DNA from 4 places in the Pseudoalteromonas sp. TP27 genome. Region 1 is predicted to be linked to each of the others. Evidence: predicted binding sites of a transcription regulator. Region 1 holds the regulator's gene; each other region holds the start of a gene.
What was found. Region 1 encodes sigma-54, which starts transcription at its own class of promoters, with help from an activator protein. Its sites were predicted from a motif close to GTTGGCACGNNNNTNGNNT; they were not measured.
Positions count from the first base shown of each region.

Region 2: PX700_RS04185 (BON domain-containing protein) is a predicted target of sigma-54. The motif match lies at 2,178-2,196, and genes of this name have one in related genera.
Region 3: PX700_RS18815 (EF-hand domain-containing protein) is a predicted target of sigma-54. The motif match lies at 3,046-3,064, and genes of this name have one in related genera.
Region 4: PX700_RS02950 (DUF1328 domain-containing protein) is a predicted target of sigma-54. The motif match lies at 1,560-1,578, and genes of this name have one in related genera.

Region 1 covers NZ_JARDAK010000012.1:33,793-38,494, reverse strand. The annotation lists gene kdsC (3-deoxy-manno-octulosonate-8-phosphatase KdsC) at 1-78, shown strand, start outside; gene lptC (LPS export ABC transporter periplasmic protein LptC) at 75-629, shown strand; gene lptA (lipopolysaccharide transport periplasmic protein LptA) at 619-1,164, shown strand; gene lptB (LPS export ABC transporter ATP-binding protein) at 1,161-1,886, shown strand; gene PX700_RS14125 (RNA polymerase factor sigma-54) at 1,956-3,455, shown strand; gene hpf (ribosome hibernation promoting factor) at 3,482-3,769, shown strand; gene ptsN (PTS IIA-like nitrogen regulatory protein PtsN) at 3,774-4,226, shown strand; gene rapZ (RNase adapter RapZ) at 4,246-4,702, shown strand, end outside.
Region 2 covers NZ_JARDAK010000002.1:407,712-412,413, forward strand. The annotation lists gene PX700_RS04170 (hypothetical protein) at 1-67, opposite strand, end outside; tRNA gene PX700_RS04175 (tRNA-Ile) at 271-347, opposite strand; gene PX700_RS04180 (YqaE/Pmp3 family membrane protein) at 1,344-1,502, opposite strand; gene PX700_RS04185 (BON domain-containing protein) at 1,576-2,142, opposite strand; gene PX700_RS04190 (LiaF domain-containing protein) at 2,471-3,133, shown strand; gene PX700_RS04195 (VOC family protein) at 3,172-3,588, opposite strand; gene suhB (inositol-1-monophosphatase) at 3,845-4,648, shown strand.
Region 3 covers NZ_JARDAK010000022.1:46,376-51,077, reverse strand. The annotation lists gene rsmB (16S rRNA (cytosine(967)-C(5))-methyltransferase RsmB) at 1-566, shown strand, start outside; gene trkA (Trk system potassium transporter TrkA) at 653-2,029, shown strand; gene PX700_RS18825 (EF-hand domain-containing protein) at 2,111-2,326, opposite strand; gene PX700_RS18820 (calmodulin) at 2,403-2,615, opposite strand; gene PX700_RS18815 (EF-hand domain-containing protein) at 2,755-2,967, opposite strand; gene PX700_RS18810 (flagellar brake domain-containing protein) at 3,431-4,084, opposite strand; gene PX700_RS18805 (TrkH family potassium uptake protein) at 4,126-4,702, opposite strand, start outside.
Region 4 covers NZ_JARDAK010000002.1:146,253-150,954, reverse strand. The annotation lists gene PX700_RS02970 (aspartate kinase) at 1-163, shown strand, start outside; gene csrA (carbon storage regulator CsrA) at 255-446, shown strand; gene PX700_RS02960 (YcxB family protein) at 497-964, opposite strand; gene PX700_RS02955 (hypothetical protein) at 1,097-1,288, opposite strand; gene PX700_RS02950 (DUF1328 domain-containing protein) at 1,347-1,520, opposite strand; gene PX700_RS02945 (OadG family protein) at 2,040-2,282, shown strand; gene oadA (sodium-extruding oxaloacetate decarboxylase subunit alpha) at 2,294-4,075, shown strand; gene PX700_RS02935 (sodium ion-translocating decarboxylase subunit beta) at 4,090-4,702, shown strand, end outside.

The sequences.
Region 1 (4,702 bases):
GGCGCAGTAAGAGAGCTTACCGACTTGCTCATGCTTGAAAATGGTAAAGCATTGACTACACAAGGCACTAGTTCATGAATGCAGCGCGCATAATATTAAGCGTTTTATTCATTAGCTGTATGGTTTGGCTTTGGTACCCTTATTTTACACAAACTAATGTTGCACCTCAGGCTGAGTCTGAAGTTATTGCAAAACCTGACTACATAGCTATTGAACTCAAACAAACAGCCTATGACGAGCAAGGTAAAATTAGCCACAAAGTCACTGCGGCTAAAATGGAGCTATATCAGCAATTAGGTTTTACATTTTTCGAAAAACCTATTTTTACTTTATATAACGAAAAGCAAACGTGGCAAATAAATGCAGACGAAGCAACATTATACGAAGACAAGCAATTAATTTTAGAAGGCAATGTGGTTGCCAAAAACTTAACCGATAACGCCATGATAGACAAAATCAATGCTGATAATATTCAGGTAGATATAAAGCTATTAACAATGCGTTCGGAGCAACCCGTTATCATCACTGGACCCAATTTAAAAATCACTGGTAAAGGCCTAGAAGCCGACTTAAAAACCGAAGTGATAAAACTAATTAACCATACGCGAACCATATATTATGACCAATAAAATATTAAAATCACTTATTATTCCTACACTTATACTAGCGTTTAATAGTAATGCTGCAGAACAAAACTCGCTATCTGCTGCAAATCAAATTTCAATAAGCGCCGATAAGCAAGAAGGCCAATTAAAAGCTAACGTGGGTATTTTTGAGAAAAACGTTGAGATTATTCACGGTAATCGCCGAATTACAGCAGACCGCCTCGAAGTACATAAGCGCGATGAACTTGGTGATAACCAGCAACTATTAATTGCCACGGGTAGCCCTGCTCGCTTTGAAGAGAAGCAATCAGATGGCACAACTATGAGCGCCAGTGCAGACGAAGTTCGTTACGATGTATCTAAACGTTTTTTAACGCTCGTTGGTAATGCAGAAGTATCGCAAGCAGGACAAAAAATTAATGCCAAAAGTATTACCTACGATATAGAACAACAGCTAATCAGTGCCGAAAAAGATGAAAACTCAACTGACCGCGTTCACACGATTTTAGTGCCTATCGAAACTAAAAAAAGCAAAAAAGACGATAAAGGTCAGCCATGAGTACATTAAAAGCAGAACTATTAGCAAAGAGCTATAAAGGTCGTGAAGTTGTCAAAAACGTCGGCCTTGAAGTCAAAGCAGGCAGTATTGTTGGTTTACTTGGTCCTAACGGCGCAGGTAAAACCACCACGTTTTATATGATTGTGGGACTTGTACCTAGCGACAAAGGTAAAATTTCTATCGATGATAACGATATTACTCTTTTACCTATGCATAGTCGTGCTAGATTAGGCATTGGCTACTTACCACAAGAGTCTTCAATTTTTAGAAAACTGACTGTTTATCAAAACTTAATGGCAATTTTAGAAACACGCAAAGAGTTAAATAAGCAAGCCCGAGAAGACACGCTCGATAAATTATTAGATGAATTTAGCATACAACACATTCGTGATAGCCAAGGTATGGCATTGTCGGGTGGCGAACGTCGCCGCGTGGAAATAGCACGTGCGCTGGCAGCCGATCCTAAATTTATATTATTGGATGAACCATTTGCAGGTGTTGACCCGATTTCGGTATTAGATATAAAGAAAATAATAGAACATCTCAAAAATCGTGGGATTGGTGTATTAATTACCGATCATAACGTAAGAGAAACCCTTGATGTTTGTGAAAAAGCCTACATTGTTTCTCATGGGGAGCTGATTGCATCAGGTACTCCAGAACACGTATTAAATGATAAAACAGTACGCGATGTTTACTTAGGCGAGCAATTTAGGCTGTAACATTTACGCCATGTCTTTAAGCATCTGCTAGTATTAATTATAACAACATAAAAGGATTGTTAGAGATACATGAGGCAATCACTACAGCTGCGCATGGGCCAGCAACTTACAATGACTCCACAGCTGCAACAAGCTATTCGTTTGTTGCAACTCAGTACATTGGATCTCCAGCAAGAAATACAAGAAGCTCTCGACAGCAACCCGCTATTAGAGGTTGAAGAACCAGACTATTCCGAAGACGCTGCTGGTAAAAACGAGCAAAAAGCAGATACCGATGACATAACTGTTAGCGCATCGGCCGACGATGCTCCAAGCGAATACGAACAAGATAGTGGTGAAGCACTTGCAAAAGACACGCTAAGTGACGACATGGCTATGGATGTTAGCTGGGATGAGTACATGAGTGCTGCTCCTGCAGCATCATCAGGTCCAATGCCTGAAGACGAGTCAATCTACCAAGGCGCCTCAACAGAGACGCTCCACGAGTACTTAATGTGGCAGTTACAATTAACGCCATTTAGTCCTACCGATGAAGCTATTGCTATTGCTATCGTAGAAGCCGTTGATGATTCAGGTATTTTAACACTAAGCTGCGAAGAGATTTTAGAAAGCTTTAATCAAGAAAACGAAGAAGATAACGAAGTTGAACTTGATGAAATTGAAGCTGTATTAAAGCGCATCCAACTGTTTGATCCTGTAGGTATTGCTGCACGTAGTTTACAAGAGTGTTTATGTATTCAGCTTAACCAGTTTGATAAAGAAACACCTTACATTAATGAAACTAAAATGATTTTAACCGAGCATATTGATTTATTAGCTGCTCGTGACTATCGTACATTAATGAAGAAGACTAAGCTCAAAGAAGAAGAGCTTAAAGAAGTAATGACATTAATACATACTCTTAGCCCTAAGCCTGCAGATACTATTGTAAGAGAAGAGTCTGAGTATGTTATTCCTGATGTGTCAGTTAAAAAAATTAAAGGCCGCTGGGTTGTTGAATTAAACCCAGATAGCATGCCTAAAATTCGTGTTAATAGCCAATATGCGGCAATGTCTCGCACTGTAAAATCAAGTGGTGATAGCCAGTTTATTCGCTCACATTTACAAGAAGCTAAATGGTTTATTAAAAGCTTAGAAAGTAGAAATGACACACTATTAAAAGTAACTAATTGTATTGTTAAGCAGCAACAAGGCTTTTTTGAACACGGCCCTGAGGCTATGAAACCGATGGTTTTAAATGATGTTGCTGAAATGGTAGAAATGCACGAATCAACAATTTCGCGCGTAACAACTCAAAAATATATGCACACACCTCGTGGCATATTTGAGCTTAAATACTTTTTCTCAAGCCATGTAAGCACCGAAAATGGGGGTGAATGTTCTTCTACAGCAATACGTGCGCTCATCAGAAAATTAATCGCAGCAGAAAACTCAGCAAAACCATTGAGTGATAGTAAAATAGCGGATATATTGGCTGAGCAAGGAATTAAAGTAGCGAGACGTACAATCGCAAAATATCGCGAATCTCTGGCTATTCCACCGTCAAATCAACGTAAAAGTTTGATTTAAGACGCTAAACTAAGAGGGTAATGCTTATGCAACTAAACTTAACTGGTCGTCACGTAGAATTAACCGATTCGCTAAGGGACTACATTAGTACTAAATTTGCGAAGCTAGAAAGACACTCTGATCATATTAATAATGTTCATGTCATTCTTGATGTAGAAAAACTAAACCAAAAAGCAGAAGCGACAATACATGTAAGTGGCGCCGAACTCTTTGCCTCTACAGAACATCAAGATATGTATGCTGCCATTGACTCGTTGATCGACAAGCTAGATCGCCAAGTAATTAAACACAAAGAGAAGCTTGCTCGACACTAATATGATGAAATTAAGCTCACTTATATGCCAGGACTGCAGCAAAGCTGCGGTCCTTTTTAATAGCAAAAAAAGAATTTTAGAGTTTATTAGCGAACTTGCTCATGACAAACTTCCCTACCTACCGCAACAAGACATTCTTAATGCTTTAATGAGCAGAGAGAAGTTAGGTAGTACAGGTATAGGGCGTGGTATTGCGATTCCTCATGGAAGAATGAGCGGTGCAGAAGAGCCTTTGGCTTTAGTGCTCGTTAGCGAAACGCCAATTAATTTTGATGCTATAGATAACCGCCCTGTTGATATTTTCGTCGCACTCATCGTACCAGATGGAGATAACCAGCAGCACTTAAAGACTCTAGCTACCATTGCTGATAGACTCAATAACAAAGATTTTTGTAAGCAGTTACGCTGTGCAAAATCAGATGCTGAACTTTACCAAGTTATTGTTGATCAATCGTAGTTTTATTAAAGGGTGATAAATGGAATTAATTATCATAAGCGGCCGTTCTGGTTCTGGGAAATCGGTTGCTTTACGCGTTGTAGAAGATTTAGGTTATTATTGCGTAGATAATATTCCAGTAAACCTACTGCCTTCATTAGTGCGCAGTGTATCTGATAGCTACGATAGAATTGCTGTCAGCATTGACGTTCGAAACATTCCTAAAGAGCAGGAAGAATTTAACGATATTCTTGAATACCTACCTGATTTTGCAAAACCTACATTATTTTATTTAGACAGCGACGATCAAACATTGATCAAACGCTTTTCTGAAACACGCAGATTACACCCATTATCAATAGATTCACTGCCTCTGGATTTAGCCATCAAAAAAGAAAAAGAATTACTTGATGTATTAATCACCCGCGCCGACTTTATGATAGACACAACTGATTTAAGCGTTCATCAACTCGCTGAATCTATTCGTGAAAAGATTT
Region 2 (4,702 bases), on a different contig from region 1:
TTGTCATATGTATCAAGTAATCAGACATATCAGGCTTAACTATTTGATCAATTTCAAAAGTTTTCATCAATCCTCCATGACTTATTTTTCTAGTTAGAGGAAATCAGTATAGCTAAATACAACTTGCAACACAGCTGATATTAGAGTTATCAGCATAAACTAAAACTTAATATTCAAGATAAGCTATTCACCTGCTATGATAAAAAGTAGCACAGAGGTAGCACAGGGTATTTTCTGTTAGTAGGTATTTACTTGGAAAGCGTGTAAAAGTGGTGGCCCCTCCCAGACTCGAACTGGGGACCTAACGATTATGAGTCGTGTGCTCTAACCAACTGAGCTAAGGGGCCAACTTTATATAACTGCTAGGCAGCTAATTTTTGAAGCGTTCAGTCACAGAGCGACTAAAGCGGGTTGCAGTATAAAAACTTTTTAGGTGCTTGTCACTACCAAACACCTTTATTTTAACAATCAGTAAGCTAACTGCTTAAATAGTAATCTTTTATGCGGATATAAACATAAAATGTAAGATATTTTCTATGATATTCACTGCATTAAATTATAAAAACCTTCCTCCCACATCAGTCTTTTATATTTAACGCTCTACTTTTTAAGTAAAGCTAACATATATGTATAGGCATACAAGGCTATAAAAAATATGCTTGGGGCTACTGTAAGTGCCAAATTAGGTGTCTGATTAATTACATTCACCAGAATTACTAAGCTCGATTGAACAATAATCGGAATTATAGGCGCAAAAAGCACTCCAGCTATTTTTTTGTTGTTTAAATATGAGGCGCTGGAGTTAATTGCATTATTAAAGCTTTGTCGTATTGCTACGTTTTGTGGTGTTTTAGAATGAAACATACAAATAATAGGAGTTACAAACGCAAGCGTTACATAACTTGACTTATACTTGTTGACGACCTTTTCTAAAATAAAAAACGAATGACACAACACCTGACATTATAAGTCGGATATTCAATTAACTACCTCAATATGTGTAAAAACTTGGTTTAGAAGTGATGGTAATATTGTCACTAAATAATAGAGTAATTAATCACGTATTGTAGATATATAAACAAACTAATGTTGAATATTTCCTAAATGGCATCAAACCAAAACCAGAGCGCTACAGCTAGTTGGAAAGCTTGTTAGTAAACAATGGGTGTAGTTGAGGGAATGTTGGGAGTGAGTTACAAGAAATAAATCACCTAGTTTAAGTAAATTAAAAATTAGATTTTGATAAAAAATATTTACTTTAAAAACTGATATTGTGAGCCGATCAGTACTGAAGTATTAAGCTAAACCTCTGTAGTCGGCTTACACAATATATAATCTTGTCATTATTTTTTCGCAATAATGTAGATTGCATGTATTAACCCTGGGAAATAACCTAGCAGTGTTAATAAAATATTTAACCAAAAATGCATACCTAAGCCAACTTGCAAAAATACACCCACTGGCGGTAATAAAACCGAAAATATTATACGGATAATATCCATGACTAAACTCCATTTAAATTAAGCATTAGAAAGGGGTAAAGCCCAGCTTTACTGGGCCTTAACTATAACTGTGTTATTCAGCAACAATAGATAACTTATCAACTACGTCACGAACATCTTCAGCATTTTTAGCAATTTTAACTGCTAGCTGCTTTTCAGCTTCAGACTCTACTGAGCCATTAAGAGTCACTATACCGTTATCGGTATCAACATCGATGTCTGTACCACCAACTTCTGAATCAAACAGGAAGCGAGTTGTAATTACAGTGGTGATTTTAGCGTCCGTTAGGTCGTTATCATCATCGTCCATCATGTCTTTGTTTCTATCTTTTGTGTCCATGCTTTTAACAACGGTAAGGCTGTTTTCAACATCAGATACGCCATCTAGGCTAAGTACAAGTTCTTCTGCTAGCTCTTTATCAAGCTCGCTATTAACTTTACCTGTAAGTACTACCTTGCCATTTTTTACATCAGTGTTAATGTCAAAGTTGTTTAGATTAGTGTTCATAAGAAGAACTGTTTCTGCCTTACCATCAATCCAAGCATCTTTACTTTCGTTTTCCCAGCTGTTTGCTTGGGCACCCATAGCCGTAGTACCAAGAACTAAAGCTGCGATAATAGATTTGTTAAATGTTTTCATAATCTTTCTCCTTTTGATTAAAGACACTTTAACTTATGCGAGCTTTAGGCCAAGTTTACTTATCCTTGAAATTCAATAGCTTGGGTGGTTTTTATGATAAAGCTTTAACTATAGCTGTGTAACTATTTACAGGCTACTCGGTAAAACTTTCTCAAATAGTGAAAATAGCTAGATAATTGCTCTTTTGGTTAATCTATCGTTAATATAACAAAGAAAAAAACACCATTAAAAAATAACCAATTGATAATTAAAGTAATTATATTTGGTACGCGGTTTGCAATTAAACATTAAGATAAGTATCAATAGTAAATATAATAAGGAATATCTCATGTCTGTAAAAGTTGAAGACCGTCCAATAGAGCAAGTACGCGAACAGGTGATTGATCAATTAATTTATAATTACAGTCATGGGGTTATTTCAGTTGATGCATTTGAGAGACGTTTAGATGACGCGATGGATGCATCTAACAACGAAGCTCTTTTAGCCTTAGTAGAGGATTTAACACTTAATACAGACCAGCAATATAAAGCAGAAAAACAGTCGCAATTTTCTCCACACTATAGTGCACAACAAAACAGTGATGATGACTTTACACTACGCAGTATTTTAGGCTCTAACGAGCGCAGCGGGCAGTGGGTCGTGCCAAAAAACATTTACCTCAGTAATTTTATGGGATCGGTGGTGCTAGATTTTACCGATGCCATTTTTGCGCATCAAAATGTAACTATTCACGTTAACTGTATTTTTGGTAGCGATGAAATATATGTACCAGAGCATGTAAACGTAGTGTCCAAAATGTTTTGTATATTAAGCAGCCTTGAAAATAAATCGGTATCACTTAACAAGCGCCAAGGCCCGACTATTCATATTGAAGGAAAGGCAGTAATGGGCTCTGTCGAAATAAAAATAAAACGGACTATTAAAGAAAAGTTTATGAGTTTTGCTAATGAGCTAAAAACACAATTGGGCGCTGGAAATAATCGTTCATAAAGCTTACTTAAGCACCGCTCTTTGCGGTGCTTAACCTGTTATAAATCGTTATTTCGCTCGCTTGGTATATCACTTAAATACTCTACAAATTCCACCTCAAACCCGGCGGGATCAATAAAGTAAACATTTTTTCTAAACGGGTTCTCACTACCTTGCTTACTTATCCCAAAACCCGCTTTATTTAAGCGTATCACTACCTCATTTAAGTTATTAGTCACATAAGCAAAGTGTGCAAAACCAACTTGATGGCCCGATAGGTTTCTGTTTTCACCTTCACCATGGTCGCTTATCGCAATGTAATGCGTGTCATCTCCAAAGTGTACCCAGCGTCTTGGTTTTCCGTGCCAATCGCCTCTACCCTCACTTCTGACTGACCAATGCGGAAATACAGCTTGGTAAAATGTAAGCATACTATCTATATCACTCGCGACTAAGTTTACGTGCTCTAAATACATAATGTTGTCCTATCAATTAAGTTAGGAGCACGATAAAACCTCAAGCTAACTTTAGGTAAAGAGTTATTTAAAATTAATTCGATTTAATTAGGGCCTATTGACTTAATTATTATCTTGAAAAAATATATACACTTTTCAATCTTGTATAAAAAACAAACATAAGTATTTAGGGTTTATTGTTTACTTTATGTCAAAAGTCGCTAAAATACGCCGGCTGAAATATATAAACGTTCTTTTACAACCCAAAGGTAATACCATGCATCCAATGTTAAACATTGCGGTTCGCGCTGCGCGCAACGCAGGCAAAATTTTACTTCGCGCAAGTGAAGATTTATCAAAAGTTGAAGTGCAACAAAAAGGCGCTAACGACTTAGTAACTAACATTGATAAAGAAGCCGAAGCCGTAATTCGTGACACTATTTTACAGTCTTACCCTACTCACTCTATTGTTGGTGAAGAATTAGGTGAGCATAAAGGCAAGGATGATGATTACCAATGGATTGTAGATCCTATCGATGGAACAACTAACTTCATCAAAGGCATCCCTCATTACGCGGTTTCTATCGCACTTAAAGTTAAAGGTCGTTTAGACCAAGCTGTTATTTATGATCCAATTCGTGGTGAGCTTTTCACTGCTTCTCGCGGTCAAGGCACTCAATTAAACAGCAAACGTCTACGTGTTAGCAAAACTACGGTTCTTGCGGGCACTGTACTTGCTACAGGTTTCCCTTTCAAAAATAAAAACCACATGGATGCATACACTGAAGCGTTTAAAGCATTGTTTGTACACACTGCAGACATTCGTCGTGCAGGTTGTTCTGCTTTAGATATGGCATACGTTGCAGCTGGTCGTGTTGATGGATTTTTTGAAATTGGTTTAAAACCTTGGAACTCTGCAGCAGGCGAACTTATGGTTAAAGAAGCTGGCGGTATGGTTGTAGATTTCGCTGGTGGCAATAACTATAACCACAGCGGCAATATCATCTGTGGTTCACCAAAACTGACTCAAGCAATTATTCGCGAAATTCGTCCAGTATTAACTGAGTCGTTACTTCGCTAATAAATAGCATGATGAAAAAAGGAGCCTAGGCTCCTTTTTTGTGCCTAAAATAAA
Region 3 (4,702 bases), on a different contig from region 1:
AACCTAAAGCAGATGACTACATTTTAGATGCCTGTGCAGCACCTGGCGGTAAAACATGTCATATATTAGAGCTTGCTGATGCAGAAGTACTTGCACTTGATAGCGACGCAACTCGCCTTGAACGTGTTAAACAAAACTTAACGCGTATTGGCTTAGGTGCAGACCTACAATGTGGCGATGCTTCACAACCACATACTTGGTGGGACGAAAAGTTATTTGATCGTATTTTGCTTGATGTGCCTTGTTCGGCTACTGGCGTAATTCGCCGTCACCCTGACATAAAATGGTTACGTCGCGCATCAGACATCGAAGACTTATCTAAATTACAAAGCGATATTCTTGATAGCATTTGGCCTCTGTTAAAACCAGGCGGCACATTGGTATATGCTACGTGTTCGGTTCTTCCACAAGAAAACCAACAGCAAGTTGCTAAGTTTTTAGCTAATAACGATGACGTAGAGCATATTCCGCTACACGAAAACGATACCGTAACAACTCCTGGTTTGCAGTTATTACCCGGTGAAAGTGATGGATTTTATTACGCTAAACTAGTTAAAAAAGCCTAATAGCCGTACACTGAATAGTTAGCCATTTATGAGATATTAAATGGCTATTTTTTTAATTAAATTATGGTCAATACCACGGGTAAATAATGAAAATAATTATACTCGGTGCCGGGCAAGTTGGTGCTACGCTTGCTGAAAACTTAGTTGGCGAACAAAACGAAATTACCGTTGTTGATATAGATGGTAACCGATTACGTGAACTTCAAGATAAGTACGACTTACAAGGGGTTATGGGCCACAGCGCGCATCCTGATGTATTACGCCGTGCAGGCGCTGAAGATGCCGATATGATTATAGCTGTAACCAGTTCAGATGAAGTGAACATGGTGGCATGCCAAGTGGCATACAGTATTTTTAAAACCCCCACTAAAATTGCCCGCATTCGCTCAGAGCAATATTTAAAATACCGCGAAAAGCTTTTTCAAAACGATGATTTACCAATCGATCATTACATTGCCCCAGAAGCACTGGTCACTAAGTATATTCGCCGTTTAATTGACTACCCTGGTGCTCTGCAAGTATTGCAGTTTGCCGATGGCATGCTCTCGTTAGTCGCCGTAAAAGCTTACTATGGTGGTTTATTAGTAGGTTATGCATTATCTGCACTTAAAGAACATATTCCTAATGTAGAAACTCGTGTTGCCGCTATTTACCGCCAGGGTAAAGCAATAAAGCCACTGGGTACCACCGTTATTGAAGCCGACGACGAAGTATTCTTTATTGCCGCAACAAAACATATACGCGCAGTAATGAACGAGCTACAAAAACTTGAGCGTTCGTACAAAAAAATTATGATCGCTGGTGGCGGTAACATTGGTGCAGGCCTTGCCCGCTCACTTGAAAAAAATCACACCGTTAAACTTATTGAACGCAGTAAAGAACGTGCTGAGCAGCTCTCAGAAATGCTCGACAACACGGTCGTTTTTTGTGGTGACGCATCTGATCAAGAACTACTTTCAGAAGAACATATAGAACAAGTTGATGTATTTATTGCCGTAACCAACGACGATGAAGCAAACATTATGTCGGCCATGCTTGCAAAGCGTATGGGCGCACAAAAAACCATGGTGCTTATTCAGCGTGGAGCTTACGTTGATTTAGTACAAGGCGGCGAAATAGATATTGCCATATCACCGCAACAAGCCACTATATCAGCGCTATTAACTCACGTACGACGTGGTGATATTGTTAATGTGTATTCACTACGTAAAGGTGCGGCAGAAGCTATTGAAGCGGTTGCCCATGGTGATGAAAACACATCTAAAGTGGTTGGTCGTGCAATTGCCGATATAAAACTTCCAGCGGGTACCACTATTGGCGCAATAGTACGTAATGACGATGTACTGATAGCCCACGACGATACAATTATTATGTCGGGCGATCATGTCATCATGTTTCTAATCGACAAAAAACACATTACCGTTGTAGAAAAACTATTCCAAGTAAGTGCTATCTTTCTTTAATTATTTCCTTTAATTTGTTAATTGAACACACAAAAAAGCCGCTGACTAAGGCGGCTTTAGTGGAGTATACTTAAATATTGATTACTGTACTTTTGAAAACTCTTCTTTAGAGATCTCACCGTTTCCATCAGTATCTAAATCATCAAAAATCTTTACAAGCTGAGGATTAACCTTCGCTTCTTCCATTGAAATCGCGCCGTCGCCATCTGCATCAAAAGAGGCAAAGTCTACTGCTGCGTATGCTGCTGATGAAGATGCTAAAACGATAACTGCAAGTGTTGTATTTAATGTTTTCATAATAATATTCCTAGTAAAATAGGAAGTCCTTTTCAAAGATCCCTGACTGTGAAAATGTTTAACCTAAAGAGGTTAATTAGTAATTAGCAAACTCTTCTTTAGAAAGCTCACCGCTAACGTCGGTATCTAGCTCAATAAACTCAGCCATTAAATCTGTATCGACTGCCGCTTCGCTTGGGCTAATTGTGCCGCTACGGTCGATATCAAGGCTGTCAAAATCTGATGCTGCAAATGCAGCTGAAGAAGACGCTAGTGCTATAAGTGCTAATGCTTTATTTAAATGTTTCATAACTTAATCCTTCAATGTTCTATCAAAAAAATTGCTTCGTTTAACTTAAAACGTAATTTTTCACTTCCTTGTTATCCTCTTTCGTAAACTCCCTTGCCTACTTAGGTTGTCTTTGGCAACTCAGGATAAATACTTTAAATTAAGCTTCTGAAAATTCTTCTTTTGATAACTCACCATTTTGGTCAGTATCAAGTTCTGAGAACATACTCATTAATTTTGCGTCTACTGATGCTTCTGCTTGGCTAATTGTGCCACTGCCATCCACATCAAGTGTGTCAAAGTCTGTTGCAGCAAAAGCGGCTGAAGAAGATGCAATAGCGATAAGTGCTAAAGTTTTATTAATGCTTTTCATAATATGTATCCTTCAAATTTATGTGTGCGATTAAGTATTTCACTTTGAATCACGATTTCGTTCAGTACACCTAGACTATTACAACTTAGATGCCAACATTTAAAAGCTATTAAATTTCAGATAGTTAAATGTAAAACTCATAAAAAGAAGAGATTTTTAAAGTAATTACTGTTGCCTTTTAGCAACGCACTTCAAAGTGGATATATTAAAACTATTAAAAACATATAGTTATGTTTAGATAAAAAGATACATTTTTAAATGTATGGAAATTCAAGAAGGGGATTTATAGAATAATTCAGATAAATTTTAACGAGGTAGATTTAATAACACAAAAAAAATTACAAAAAATAATACGTAATACATTGTTTTATTTAAATAATAATTTTAATTATAAAAATAATAAAAAGTATTTTATAAATACTGACGTAAAACACCTTTTTGTTGCAAATAAGCGAAAAGCTATTTATTCAACGGTAGGTTCGAGCGCTGAAGGGTCTATAAAATGCTCTTTCATAAAAGTTTTCATTTCATCCTCGCTTGCTAGTAACTTAATTCCACAACGCACGCCTGCGGCATGCTCTTTAACACTGCAAATTTCGCCTTCAAAATCTTTATCACGACTGTTGAGTATTACAGTGCATTGCATATCTTTCAGATTTTCATCCTGCTGATCGCCTCTAATATCAAACATTACTCCTGTTAGCGAAATGTCTTTAATAATGCCTTCAAGTACTCTGTCGTCAATTAGTTTTAGTTTTGCGGGTAATAAGGTAGGTATACGCGTTTGCGAGCGTAGCGCAAATAGCTGCACTTGCTTGGGGAAATGAATAAATATTAGCTTTGTCGGGTGAAACGCTATTGACATAATTTGCTGCCGAAATGCAATAACTTGTCCTCCAACTAACGCCCTTACAACAACGGAAACCCCATCATTCAAATAATCACCGGCTTTAACTAATCGTTTGGCGTTTGGATAGTTTAAAATAATAAACTTATCATCTAACAAGCCAATAAACTCTGTTTTTAAGCGTTTACTATCTGTTGGAGTAAGAATTTCCAAATCGACCATACTGCCGCTAACTAACTTATGCAGTTTATCTAAATTTGTTACTAACATATATTTCCTCCAAGATATTAGTAAAGATTAGGTTATAAGTTTTATCCACGCCAAAAAGTAGGCGTAAATAATACTAATAAAGTAAATATTTCTAGGCGACCAAACACCATTGCAATGGTAAGTAGCCATTTAGCACCATCGGTTATAGCGCCATAATGCGATGCTACATCACCCAAGCCGGGGCCTAAGTTATTTAAACAAGCAGCAGTGGCTGAGAACGCCGTTATATTATCCATACCCGTGCCCATAAGCGCTAACATAATAATAATAAACACCAACGCATAAGCAGAGAAAAACCCCCATACAGCTTCTACTACTTTATCTGGCAGCGCCTTTCTACCCAGCTTGATTGAATATATAGCACGAGGATGAACCAAACGATTGAGCTCACGCACACCCTGCAAGTAAAGTAGGAATACGCGGACTACTTTCATACCACCACCGGTAGAGCCTGCACAGCCACCAATAAAGCTCGAAAATATAAGTAAAATAGGTAAAAACAAAGGCCAAGTTGAAAAGTTATCAGTAGCAAAGCCTGCCGTTGTACTCATAGAAACAGCCTGAAATAATGCCTGATCGAGGGTTTCATCACCATTAGCAAATATTTCATTAGAGGAA
Region 4 (4,702 bases), on a different contig from region 1:
TTCTGGTGTAGCAAGTTTATTTTTTGATGCATTAGCGCAGGAAAATATTAATGTAGTTTTAGTCTCGACTTCAGAGATTAAAATTTCAGTTTTAATAGATGAAAAGTACCTAGAGTTGGCTGTTCGTGCATTACATAAAGCATTTTTAACAGAAAATGGATAGATTGGGAGTTTTTACTTACTTTTCAGTCTAATTTTCATTAGTATGTTTAAGCGGAATCTTATAATTTTTATTGGAACATGGGAGCAAGAGAATGCTAATACTAACTCGTAGAGTAGGTGAAACCCTAATGATTGGTGACGAAGTAACAGTTACCGTTCTAGGTGTTAAAGGAAATCAAGTTCGAATCGGTGTTAATGCACCAAAAGACGTATCAGTGCATCGTGAAGAGATTTACATGCGCATACAAGCTGAAAAGTCGAACCCTAATCCGGGCAATGCTTAATCAACACGTATACGTAGTTGAGCAATTAGCTCAACTAGACTAAAAGCCACTCACTGAGTGGCTTTTTTGTTTATAAAAGCGAGTATTTCAGGGGTTAGTATTTGTTTTGAAATGTACTGCATTCCGCTTTTATTTTTAATAATAATACCTTGCTGAGTATCTATTACTTCGCTTATGTTTTGCCAAGTTAGCTCAAAACTTTTGTAATGATTAGCCGACTTAATGCCTTCGTCGTCAAAGGTAAGTGTTACCTCAGAGCCTGATGCTCTACTGAGCATTTGTCTGGTTACCCACCAAGGTCTGCGATAGTAAAAAGCGACGCACTCGAGTACCGCTAACATGATCATAAACGATCCTAAGTAATGATCGTTTAAAACATAAATACCAAATAAACCAAGCGCAACTAACAACACAAGTAAAAAGTACTTAGGTTTTGCACGCTTACTGTAAGGAAGTGACTCATCAAAGCACTCGTAAAAGTAGGGTTTATCTAGTGTGTAGGTGGTTGTGAATGCCATTTTGCCTTGCTTTAAATATCGTTTTTTTTATTTTAACAAGCTAACTGCTAAATGAGCAGCTTTATAGTTAGTGATTTTATTACAGACACAAAAAAACGGCCCTAAGGCCGTTTTTTAGCGTTACAAGAAGAATTAACAGTTAGTTTCTTCAGCGTTTACGCCTTCTTTAACATTTTCACATGCATCTTCAACAGAGTTTTGCACGTCAGTTACTGCTTCGTCGATACGTTCGCCAGCATCTTCTGCATGGTTATCTTCACAACCCATCATGAAAAAACCTGCAAATACTGCGATTAGTGCTGCTTTTAAAGTTGTAGAGTTCATAGTGTAATTCCTTGTAAGTATTGATTAAATTTTAGTGTTTGTTAGTTGAATGCTTTATCTACCTGGGTGATTTACCACGTAGTGCACCTGAAACTAATGAAATCACTAAAAGTACTAAAAAGATAAAAAATATAATTTTTGCTATACCAGCTGCGGCACCTGCGATGCCACCAAAACCTAACACTGCAGCGATTAAAGCAATAACTAAAAATGTAATTGTCCAGCGTAACATTGTTTTCTCCTTGGTTATCAAATTTGCTCACAATAACTAATGCCAGTTATATGCCAAAGTTTATTTTTGTTTTATATCAGCTAGTTATGGTTTTTAACTGTATTTTTAGTTATTAGTTAGTTAGTAATTTTTACGCTTTATTATGTAAGTTATTCACACTGTTACAAGTTACCGATAAATATTCACTAAAAATAATATTTTTGGTAAGACCAATTAACAGTTTATGTGTGTTTTTGTACTTATTATAAAATTTGGTGGTTGTTTTTATTAAGTTGAATAGTTAATTAACAACTTCCATATAACTATTAGCTATAGTCGTTATTTTCTGTATGTATTGTAGGGCGCGTGATTGCTGGGTTATGGCTTGTAAATAAGTTGAGCGTTATGTTGTTTATAGTTTAATTGGTTTTACCAATTTACAAGATGTAGACAAAGCGACTAGTTTTGTTATTATCCAGTGAATAAATATTTAATTAAATCGATTTTTTATTTTCGATATGGGTTTCAAGGGGGAGAAAAATGGATATAGGTGCTCTACTCACAACTGCTGGTAGCTTAATGCTGACTGGCATGGTTGGAGTGTTTGTATTTCTGTCGATATTAATTGGTGCAGTAACGCTTATGTCTAATTTGGTGACGCGCTATAGCGAACCAGAGGCATCACCAGCTAAATCACCGTCTTTTAAATCTCAAGGTGTGCCTAATGAGCACATCGCTGCTATTAGTGCTGCCATTGCTCAGTACAAATCAAATAATAAATAAGGGGCACACACATGGCTAAATTAAAATTAACAGAATTGGTATTACGCGATGCGCACCAATCATTGCTCGCAACACGTATGCGCCTAGACGATATGCTACCTATTGCTAGCAAGCTAGATGATGCAGGTTATTGGTCTATTGAATCATGGGGCGGTGCTACATTTGATTCATGTATTCGTTATTTAGGCGAAGATCCTTGGGAGCGTATTCGTGCGCTTAAAAAAGCGATGCCTAATACTAAACAGCAAATGCTATTACGCGGTCAAAACTTATTAGGTTACCGCCATTACGCTGATGACGTAGTTGAAAAATTTGTAGAGCGCGCACATAAAAATGGCGTTGACGTATTTCGTATATTCGATGCAATGAACGACGTACGTAACCTTGAAACAGCAATTAAAGCGGCTATAAAAGTAGGCGCACATGCTCAAGGTACTATTTCGTATACAGTAAGCCCTGTTCATACACTTGATATGTGGTTAACTCTTGCTAAGCAATTAGAAGATTTAGGCTGTCACTCAATTTGTATTAAAGATATGGCGGGTTTATTAAAGCCGTACGATGCTGAAAAACTAATTAAAGCACTTAAAGAAACCGTATCGGTTCCTATTGCTATGCAGTGCCACGCTACAACTGGTTTAAGTACTGCGACTTATCAAAAAGCGATTGATGCAGGCATTGATATGCTTGATACCGCTATTTCATCTATGAGTATGACTTACGGACACACCGCAACTGAAACTATTGTATCGATAGTTGAAGGAACTGAGCGCGATACCGACCTTGATTTAAACCATCTAGAAGAAATTGCTGCTTACTTTAGAGATGTACGTAAAAAATATGCGGCATTTGAAGGTAGCTTAAAAGGGGTTGATGGACGTATTTTACTTGCTCAAGTGCCTGGTGGCATGCTTACAAACATGGAAAACCAGCTTAAAGAGCAAGGCGCGGCAGATAAGCTTAATGAAGTTTTGCTTGAGATCCCACGTGTACGTGAAGATCTTGGCTTTTTACCTTTAGTTACACCAACATCGCAAATTGTAGGTACTCAAGCGGTACTTAATGTACTAACCGGTGAGCGTTATAAAACAATCACTAAAGAAACTGCTGGCGTACTAAAAGGTGAATATGGCTTAACACCAGCACCAATGAATAAAGAGCTACAAGAGCGTGTACTTGATGGAGCAGAGGTTATTACTTGTCGCCCTGCAGATAACATTGCACCAGAGCTTGCAACGCTTGAAGCTGAATTATTAAAAGAAGCGCAAGAGCAGGGTTTAACACTTGCTGATGAGCAAATTGATGACGTACTAACTTATGCATTATTTCCACAAGTTGGTTTGAAGTTTATTAAAAATCGTAATAACCCTGATGCATTTGAGCCTATTCCTACCGTTGAAGATAAGAGCAATAAGGCAACACCAAAATCGGGATCAAATAATAACGGCGTAAAAGCTGAGCAGTACAGCGTAAAAGTAGACGGTAAAGTTTACGACGTAGTAGTGGCGCAAGGTGGTGAGCTAAAAGAGGTAACATTAAAAGACTCTGAGCACATTCCTCAGTCTGCTTCGGTTGCATCGGGCGAAACACTTAACGCACCTTTAGCCGGTAATATTTTTAAGATTAAGGTAAAAGCTGGGCAAGTTGTTAACGAAGGTGATGTAGTGATTATTATGGAAGCCATGAAAATGGAAACTGAAATACGCGCTATGCACACCGGAACAATTGCTGAAGTGTTAGTTAGTGAAGGCGATGCTGTAACTACCGGCGACGCTATGATTGCATTAGCATAGGGAGTAAATAGAGGATGGACGGTATTTTAAACCTCTGGAATGCTACTGGCATTGCTAACTTTACAATCCCATCGTTAATAATGATTGCGGTAGGGTGTTTATTACTGTTTTTAGCGATAGCTAAAGGTTTTGAACCATTATTACTATTACCTATTGGTTTTGGTGCGATTTTAACAAATGTACCTGTGGCAGGTTTGTCAGACCCTGGTGGGCTTTTGTATTACGTTTATTACGTAGGTATTGATACCGGGATTTTTCCGCTATTGATATTTATGGGCGTAGGGGCGCTGACCGATTTTAGCGCGCTTATTGCAAACCCTCGTATGTTGTTACTTGGTGCTGCGGCGCAGTTTGGTATTTTTGCGACTTTGTTTGGCGCAATACTATTAAACTACGTGCCAGGCTTTGAATTTACTCTACAGGATGCATCTGCTATTGCCATAATTGGTGGCGCTGATGGACCGACTGCCATATTTTTAGCATCAAAGCTGGCACCTGATCTACTAGGCGCAATAGCGGTAGCTGCATATTCATACATGGCACTTGTACCAATTATTCAGCCGCCAATTATGCGTGCGTTAACCACACCAGAAGAGCGCCAAATTAAGATGCCTGAATTACGTAAGG